One region of the Cupriavidus sp. USMAHM13 genome, then DNA from elsewhere that is predicted to be linked to it. Evidence: riboswitches for the same ligand, from Rfam matches in the RefSeq annotation. Region 1 holds a riboswitch; the other holds the start of a gene.
What was found. A riboswitch is a leader RNA that binds a small molecule or an ion and turns the genes downstream of it on or off. The one in region 1 is predicted to bind glycine.
Positions count from the first base shown of each region.

Region 2: it holds a riboswitch for glycine, as region 1 does, so the genes downstream of both, BKK81_RS27630 (D-amino acid dehydrogenase) here and gcvT (glycine cleavage system aminomethyltransferase GcvT) in region 1, are expected to answer to the same signal.

Region 1 is NZ_CP017751.1:238,837-242,739, reverse strand. Features, by position in the region: gene gcvP (aminomethyl-transferring glycine dehydrogenase) at 1-420, opposite strand, end outside; gene gcvH (glycine cleavage system protein GcvH) at 513-893, opposite strand; gene gcvT (glycine cleavage system aminomethyltransferase GcvT) at 994-2,121, opposite strand; glycine riboswitch at 2,218-2,355, opposite strand; glycine riboswitch at 2,377-2,465, opposite strand; gene BKK81_RS01205 (glycine zipper 2TM domain-containing protein) at 2,526-2,768, opposite strand; gene BKK81_RS01200 (UvrD-helicase domain-containing protein) at 3,081-3,903, shown strand, end outside.
Region 2 is NZ_CP017752.1:2,122,828-2,126,730, forward strand. Features, by position in the region: gene BKK81_RS27625 (M20/M25/M40 family metallo-hydrolase) at 1-375, shown strand, start outside; gene BKK81_RS27630 (D-amino acid dehydrogenase) at 446-1,753, opposite strand; glycine riboswitch at 1,803-1,926, opposite strand; gene BKK81_RS27635 (sigma-54-dependent Fis family transcriptional regulator) at 2,347-3,903, shown strand, end outside.

The sequences.
Region 1 (3,903 bases):
CGCTTCCAGGCGGCCCTGCGAGATCTCGGGCTGGTAGGGCGTGTAAGCGGTGTACCAGGCCGGGTTCTCGAAGATATTGCGCAACACCACGGCGGGTGTATGCGTGTCGTAGTAGCCCTGGCCGATGAAGCTCTTGAACACCTTGTTCTTGCCGGCGAGGGCGCGCAGCCTGGCCAGCGCGGCTTCCTCGCTGAGCGGCTCGGCGAACTCGCCCAGCGGCAGCGGGTCGCGGCGGCGGATGGCGGCGGGGATCACGGCGTCGATCAGCGCGGCGCGGCTGTCGTAGCCGAGCACCTTCAGCATGTGCTGTTGTTCGGCGGCGTCGGGGCCGATGTGGCGTCCGGCGAAGGCGTCGCGCGCCTCCAGTTCGGCCAGCGTGGGACGGGCGTGGGCGGCGTTCATGGGCAGCGGGGCATTCATGGCAGGGGTCTCGTCAGGCGCGGCGCCGGTGGTCGGCCGGCCGCCGCGCGGTCGTTCGGTCTCGGCGGCCCCGTCGCCAGGGCCGCGCGGCGTCAGGCGCCGACGCTGGCCTTGTAGGCGTCGGCCGACATCAGGCCGTTGACGTCGTCGGCGTTGGCCGGCTTCAGCTTGAACAGCCAGGCCTCGAAGGCGTTGGCGTTGACGCTCTCCGGCTCGGCGCTGGCGGCGTCGTTGATGGCGATGACCTCGCCGGCCACCGGCGCGTAGATGTCGGAGGCGGCCTTGACCGACTCGACCACGGCCAGCGCGTCGCCGGCGCCGACGCTGCGGCCCACTTCGGGCAGCTCGAGGAAGACGATGTCGCCCAGCGCGTCCTGCGCATGGTCCGTGATGCCGATGGTCAGCGTGCCGTCGGCTTCGACGCGCACCCACTCATGCGACTCGGTGTACTTGAGTTCGGGGGGGAAGTTCATGTGGATTCTCCGGATTCGGTTGGTTCGTCTGTTCTGGGCGCGCCCGCGCGCGGGCGCGCCATGACCGTTGGCTCTTGACCTTGTTTGACCGTTGCGAGCGTCAGCTCACGAGTGCCTTGCCATTGCGCACAAACGGCAGTTTAACCACAGTCGCCGCCAGCTTGCGGCCGCGGATCTCCACTTCGACGCTGTCGCCGGGTTGCGCGCCCAGCGGCAGGCGGGCGAAGGCGATCGAAAGGGACAGGGTCGGGCTGAAGGTGCCGCTGGTGGTCTCGCCGTTGCCGGCGGGCGTGACGACGGTCTGGTGGGCGCGCAGCACGCCGCCCTTGTCGCGCAGGACCAGGCCGGCGAAGGCGGCCTTCTGGCCGTCGGCCAGCAGGGCGGCCTTGCCGGTGAAGTCGCGTTCGCTCTGCAGGTCGACGGTCCAGGCCAGGCCCGCATCCAGCGGCGAAGTGTGGATATCCATGTCCTGTCCATACAGGTTCATGCCCGCTTCCAGGCGCAGCGTGTCGCGCGCGCCCAGGCCGGCCGGGCGCACGCCGGCGGCATCCAGCTTTTCCCACACCGCGGCGACGTTGTCGGCCGGCACCACCAGCTCGAAGCCGTCCTCGCCGGTGTAGCCGGTGCGTGCGACCATGATTTCGCCGATGGCCGGGTCCTGCACCACGAGGGCGTTGAAGGGCTTGAGCGCTTCGCTCGGCTGGGTGCTGGGGAAGGCGCCCCATACCTTGGCGCGCGCGTTCGGGCCCTGCACCGCGACGATGGCCAGCGGCGCCACGCCCGCGGGGGCGTTGTCGGCGCGCCGCGGCGTGATCGCGACTCCGCTGCCGGTGGCGGCATTACGGGCGCGGATCCATTCGATATCGGTGGGTGCGGTGCTGGCGTTGACCACCAGGCGGAAGCGGTCTTCGGCGAAGAAGTAGACGATCAGGTCGTCGATGACGTGGCCCTTGTCGTCGAGCATGCAGGAGTAGAGCGCCTTGCCCGGCGTCTGCAGCTTGTCCACGTTGTTGGCCAGCAGGCCGCGCAGGAAGGCGCGCACGTGGGGACCGGCGAGGTCGACCACGCACATGTGGGAGACGTCGAACATGCCGGCGTCGCTGCGCACGGCGTGGTGTTCCTCGATCTGGGAGCCGTAGTTGACCGGCATGTCCCAGCCGCCGAAGTCGACCATGCGGGCGCCGAGGGCGCGGTGGATGGCATTGAGGGGCGTGGCCTGGAGCGTCATGGGTTCCTCGGGGACGGATCTCTGCGGTTGCGAAAACGAAAAAAGGGTCATCCGCCGCATGGCTCGCGCGCGTCGCGCTGCGAATCCGCTGCGGCGGATGACCCCTCTGTCCTCGATACCTGAGAGATTACAGGGTGGCTCCTGGCGGAACCGGCCCCTGCGCGCCCCTTCGGTGGACACGCTCACCGTCATTCATGCGAACGATGGCGGGTGTCGCTCTCCAGAGTACGGCGTGCATCGTGTGCATATTGCCCGCCGATCCGACCAGTCCATGGTGCCTGAGAGTTTTCGGGTGATACCCCTTCGGCGGCGCGATGCCTCGCGCGCTCTCCCGGCCGGATGCGCGCAATGTACGGGACGCCCCCCGCTTTGTCAACGCGCCCCGGGCCGGCGGGGCAGGGTGCTCACCGGCCCCTGCGGTTCGGGGTGGTGACGTTGCCGATGACACCGCCCACGGCCGCGCCGCCGACGGTGCCCAGCGCATCGCCGCCAGTCAGCACTGCACCCCCGACCGCGCCGATACCGGCGCCGATGGCGGTGTTGCGCTGCTTGGGCGACATGTCCGCGCAGCCGGCGAACGCCACCAGCGTGGCGCTGATCAGGATGGCCTTGGCCAGGGCCGGACGTGCTCGCTTCTGTGTTCGCATAGGACAGCTCCCTTGTGATGATGAGGCCACACCTGGTTGAAGCAGTGTTGGAGCAGCCGTCATACAAGCTCTCTATCCTTCTTAGAGACCGCCATCCGGGACGCGATCCCGGCCATTACTTTTCATTACAGAGCATTACGGCGCGTTACATGACGGCCGGGGACAAAGGCCTCGTCGAGCAGCCTGGCCCGGCGGCGGCGCGTGTTAACATCCTCCGCTCGCACGGTGCCGAGGCGCGCCGGATCCTGCACACGCCGCACCGCATCCGCGGCCCGGCCGTTCCCGTCACACTTCCACGCTGTCTTCCCGCGCATGACCCACGGACTCAATCCCGCCCAATCCGAAGCTGTCCGCTATCTCGATGGTCCCTGCCTGGTACTGGCCGGCGCCGGCTCGGGCAAGACCAGGGTGATCACGCAGAAGATCGCCCACCTGATCGAGGACAAGGGCTTCGAGCCCCGCCACATCGCCGCCGTCACCTTCACCAACAAGGCGGCGAAGGAGATGCAGGAGCGCATCGGCAAGCTGATGGAAGGCAAGACCACGCGCGAAGGCAAGCGTCTGCCGCTCAAGCAGCTGACGGTCTGTACCTTCCACTCGCTCGGCGTGCAGATCCTGCGCGCCGAGGCCGAGCACGTGGGCCTGAAGCCGCAGTTCTCGATCATGGACTCGGACGATTGCTTCGGGCTGGTGCAGGAACAGCTCGGCACCACCGACAAGAAGCTGATCCGCAGCGTGCAGGGCACGATCTCGCTGTGGAAGAACGGCATGGTCGATCCCGAAGCGGCCATCGCGCAGGCCGCCGATGCCGACCAGCACCAGGCCGCACTGGTCTACCGCAACTACGTGGCCACGCTGCATGCCTACCAGGCGGTGGATTTCGACGACCTGATCCGCCTGCCGGCCGAACTGTTCGCGCGCGACGAGACGGTGCGCCTGAAGTGGCAGAACCGCCTGCGCTACTTCCTGGTCGACGAGTACCAGGACACCAATGCCTGCCAGTACCAGCTGCTCAAGCTGCTGGCGGGTGGCTCGCACCTGCGCGCGCCGGCCTTCACCGCGGTCGGCGACGATGACCAGGCCATCTACGGCTGGCGCGGCGCCACGCTCGACAACCTGCGCCTGCTGCAGACCG
Region 2 (3,903 bases), on a different replicon from region 1:
GTCGACGCCGCGCGGGCGGCGGCCGATCTCAAGGCCCTGCTCGAACTGGACCCGCCCTACAACGCCAAGGTCACCTTCAAGCCCGCCGCCGGCGCGGCCAACGGCTGGAACGCGCCCGGCCTGGCGCCCTGGCTGGAACAGGCCATGAACACGGCCTCGCGCACCCACTTCGGCCATGACCTGGCCTATATCGGCCAGGGCGGCACCATCCCCTTGATGAACACATTGCAGGCCGGCTTCCCGTCGGCGCAGTTCATGGTGTGCGGCGTGCTGGGGCCGAAGTCCAATGCCCACGGCCCCAACGAGTTCCTGCACGTGCCCTACGCGCGCAAGCTGACGGCGGCCGTCGCCGAGGTGATCGCGGCGGCGCCCTGAGACGCCCTCCCGTCGCCCGCTTCCTGCCACAAGCCTTCGGGCGACGGATAGACAGCGTTTGCGCCGGCGCTCAGCGCGCGCTGGCGCCGGTGGCCGCCACCGCCGCCACGCGCCGCTGGGGCAGGGCGCCGCTGAAGGCGAAGTCCACCTCCGGGGCGCGGCCGCTGATGATGTCGGCGATGGCGCGCCCGGAGCCGCAGCCATGCGTCCAGCCCAGCGTGCCGTGGCCGGTGTTCAGGTAGAGCCCCGCCACGCTGCTGGCGCCGATGTACGGCACGTTGCCCGGCGTGGCCGGGCGCAGTCCGGTCCAGTAGCGCGCCAGTTCCGGGCGGCTCATGCCCGGGAAGATCTCCAGCGTGCGGCGCACGATGGCTTCGCAGCGCAGCGGATTGAGTTCCATCGCATAGCCGTTAAGCTCCGCCGTGCCGGCGATGCGCAGGCGGTCGCCGAAGCGGGAGAAGACCAGCTTGTACTCGTCGTCGGTCAGGCTGACGCTGGGCGCCCGTTCCGCATCGAGCACCGGCAGCGTCGCCGAGTAGCCCTTGGCGGGATAGATATCGAGCTTGATCCCCAGCGGCCGCGCCAGCAGCGGGCTGAAGCTGCCCAGCGCCAGCACGTAGGCATCGGCGCTTTCGAGCTGGTAGGCGCCGCTGTCGTCGGCATATTCCACCGCCCGCATGCCGCCGCCGTCGGCATGCAGCCGCTGCACGCGCACGCCGTAGCGGAAGCGCACGCCGGCCGCCTCGCAACGCGCCGCCAGCGCGGTGGTGAAGCGGTGCACGTCGCCCGACTCGTCCGCGCTGGTGTAGGTGGCGCCGGCCAGGCGCGGCGCGATGGCGGCCAGCGCCGGTTCGATGCGCACCACTTCGTCGGCACCGATGACCTGGCGTTCGCAGCCGAGCTCGCGCATGATGCGGGCCGGCTCGATGGCGGCATCGAACTCCTTGGCGCTGGTGTAGAAGTGGAGGATGCCGCGGCTGAGGTGGTCGTACTCGATGCCTGTTTCGGCGCGCAGCGCCTGCAGGCTGGCGCGGCTGTAGGTGCCCAGGTTGAGCAGCTGGATCATGTTGTGGGTGGAGCGGCGCGCCGAGCATTCGCGCAGGAACTTCAGGCCCCAGGACCACTGTGCGGGATCGGCGCGCAGGCGGAACAGCAGCGGCGCATCCTCCTTGCCCAGCCAGCGCAGCAGTTTCCACGGCGCGGCGGGATTGGCCCAGGGTTCGGCATGGCTGACGGAGATCTGGCCGCCGTTGCCGAAGCTGGTTTCGCGCGCCGCGCCGGCATTGCGTTCGAGCACCACCACTTCGTGGCCAGCCTTGGCGAGATACCAGGCCGAGGCCACGCCGATCACGCCCGCGCCCATCACGATGACTTTCATTTCTCTGGCTCCAGGAAAGCAAAAAGGGGCAGGCGTGCGGTGTCGCACGCCTGCCCCCACTGTCCTTTTGCCTGAGAGATTCGCCTGGTCCACCCGGACTTCGGCTTGCCCCTTCGGCGGCCGCCGGCGCTGGTGTCTGCCAGCCTGCCGCGACGCTCTCCAGTTGGTTCGGTATCCAGTCTGTTGCACCTGAGCGTTTCGGGGGTACGCCTTCGGTAGGAGCGGCACCGGCAGCCTGCCGGGATGCTCCGTTCTCCTGGAACGCGCACCATAGCATGGGCCTGAGCCGGGCGGCAAGCCCCCGCGCCGGGTGGCGCGGGCAGCACGCCGGGCGAGGCGGGGCGGGCGCGGCGGCGGCCGGTGTGCGGACGCTGTGCCGACCCGCTTGTCTCATCCTGAGACACCGCGTGGATCGAAGCGAGACGGTGGCCGCACGCGCCGCGCCGGCGGCCTCGGGGAAAACGAGCAGGCGTGCGCCGGCGCGCTTGAAATCGCCCGGGGCCTCACCTAAAGTCATCCACCACCCGGGCGCCGCCCCGCGCGATGCGCGCCGCCGGGCACAACATAACAAGCCGCACGGAGACAGCCCCCCAATGAGGCAAGCCGCAGACAGCCTTCCCCTCGACGTGCGCACCGCGCGGCGCCAGTTCTTCGACGGCCGGCTGGTGCCGCCCGGCACCATCCCCGAGCGCATCGCCAGTTCCTGGCAGCGTGCCGCCACCTACGGGCTGCGCCCGGGCGACCGCGCGCTCGGCACCAACTTCGTCACGCACAGCCAGTTGCGCCGGCTCGAAGCGGAGCACCAGGCCCTGATCGCCTGCGCCGAAGAGGATATGGCGATCCTGGCGGGCGCGTTTCCGTCGCGCCACTGGCTGGTGTTCTGCACCAACGCCGAAGGCGTGATCGTCAGTTCCACCGTGCAGGGGGGCGCCGGGCCGTCGCAGGCGCGCGCGCTGGTGGGCGGCAAGCGCGTCAGCGAGGCGGCGCTGGGCACCAATGCGCCGGCCTGCGTGCTGAGCGAAGGCGGCCAGCCGATCGAGATCCGCCGCGGCGAGCACTATCTCGAAGAACTGATCGACGTGGTCTGCGCGGCGGCGCCCATCCATGATCCGCACGACAGGCTGGTCGGCGTGCTGGATATCACGGGCTTCGGCATCGACCTGCCGGCCTACGCGCTCAGCCGCGTGCAGGCCGCCGCCATGTCGATCGAGAACCGCATGTACGCCGGCATGGCCGGCTGCCGCATCCTGCGCCTGCACCACGATCCGCGCATGCTGGGCACGCCCGCCGAAGGCATCGTCGCCATTTCGCGCGACGACGTGATCGTCGCGGCCAACCGCGCGGCGCGCCAGATGCTGGGGCGGCCGGGCGGGACCTGGGCGCCGCGCGCGCTCGACGAGGTCTTTGCCGGCGGGCTGCGCGCTGCGGCCGCCGGCGCGGCGGGCGCGGCGACGCTGAACGGACGTGGGGGCGAGCGCTATTTCGTCGCGCTGGAGCCTGCGCCGGCTCCAACACGGGCGCAGGCCGCGACGCCGGGCGCGGGCGCGCCACGGCCATCCACGCCGGCGGCCGCCGGCGCGGCGCAGGGTTGCGTGCTGGCCGACGCCAGGCTGGCGCGGCTGTTCGGCAAGGCGGCCACGGTCCTGCGCGAGCAGGTGCCGGTGATCCTGCTGGGCGAAACCGGCACCGGCAAGAGCATGCTGGCACGCGCGCTGCACGAGGCCAGCCGGCCGGGCCGCGCCTTCGTCTCGCTCAATTGCTCGGCGATCCCGGAAGGGCTGGCCGAAGCCGAGCTGTTCGGCTATGAGGAGGGCGCCTTCACCGGCGGCCGCAAGGGCGGCAGCATCGGCAAGATCGAGCAGGCCAGCCACGGCACCCTGTTCCTGGACGAGATCGGCGACATGCCGCTGGCGCTGCAGGCGCGCCTGCTGAGCGTGCTGCAGGATCGCAGCGTGACGCGCGTGGGCGGCCATCGCGCGATCCCGGTGGACATCTCGGTGATCTGTGCCACCCATCGCGACCTGCCGGCGCTGGTGCGCGCCGGCGCCTTCCGCGAGGACCTGCTGTACCGCCTCAACGGCCTCTCGGTGCAGGTGCCGGCCTTGCGCGAGCGCACCGACCTGGCCGAACTGATCCAGGCGCAGGTCGAC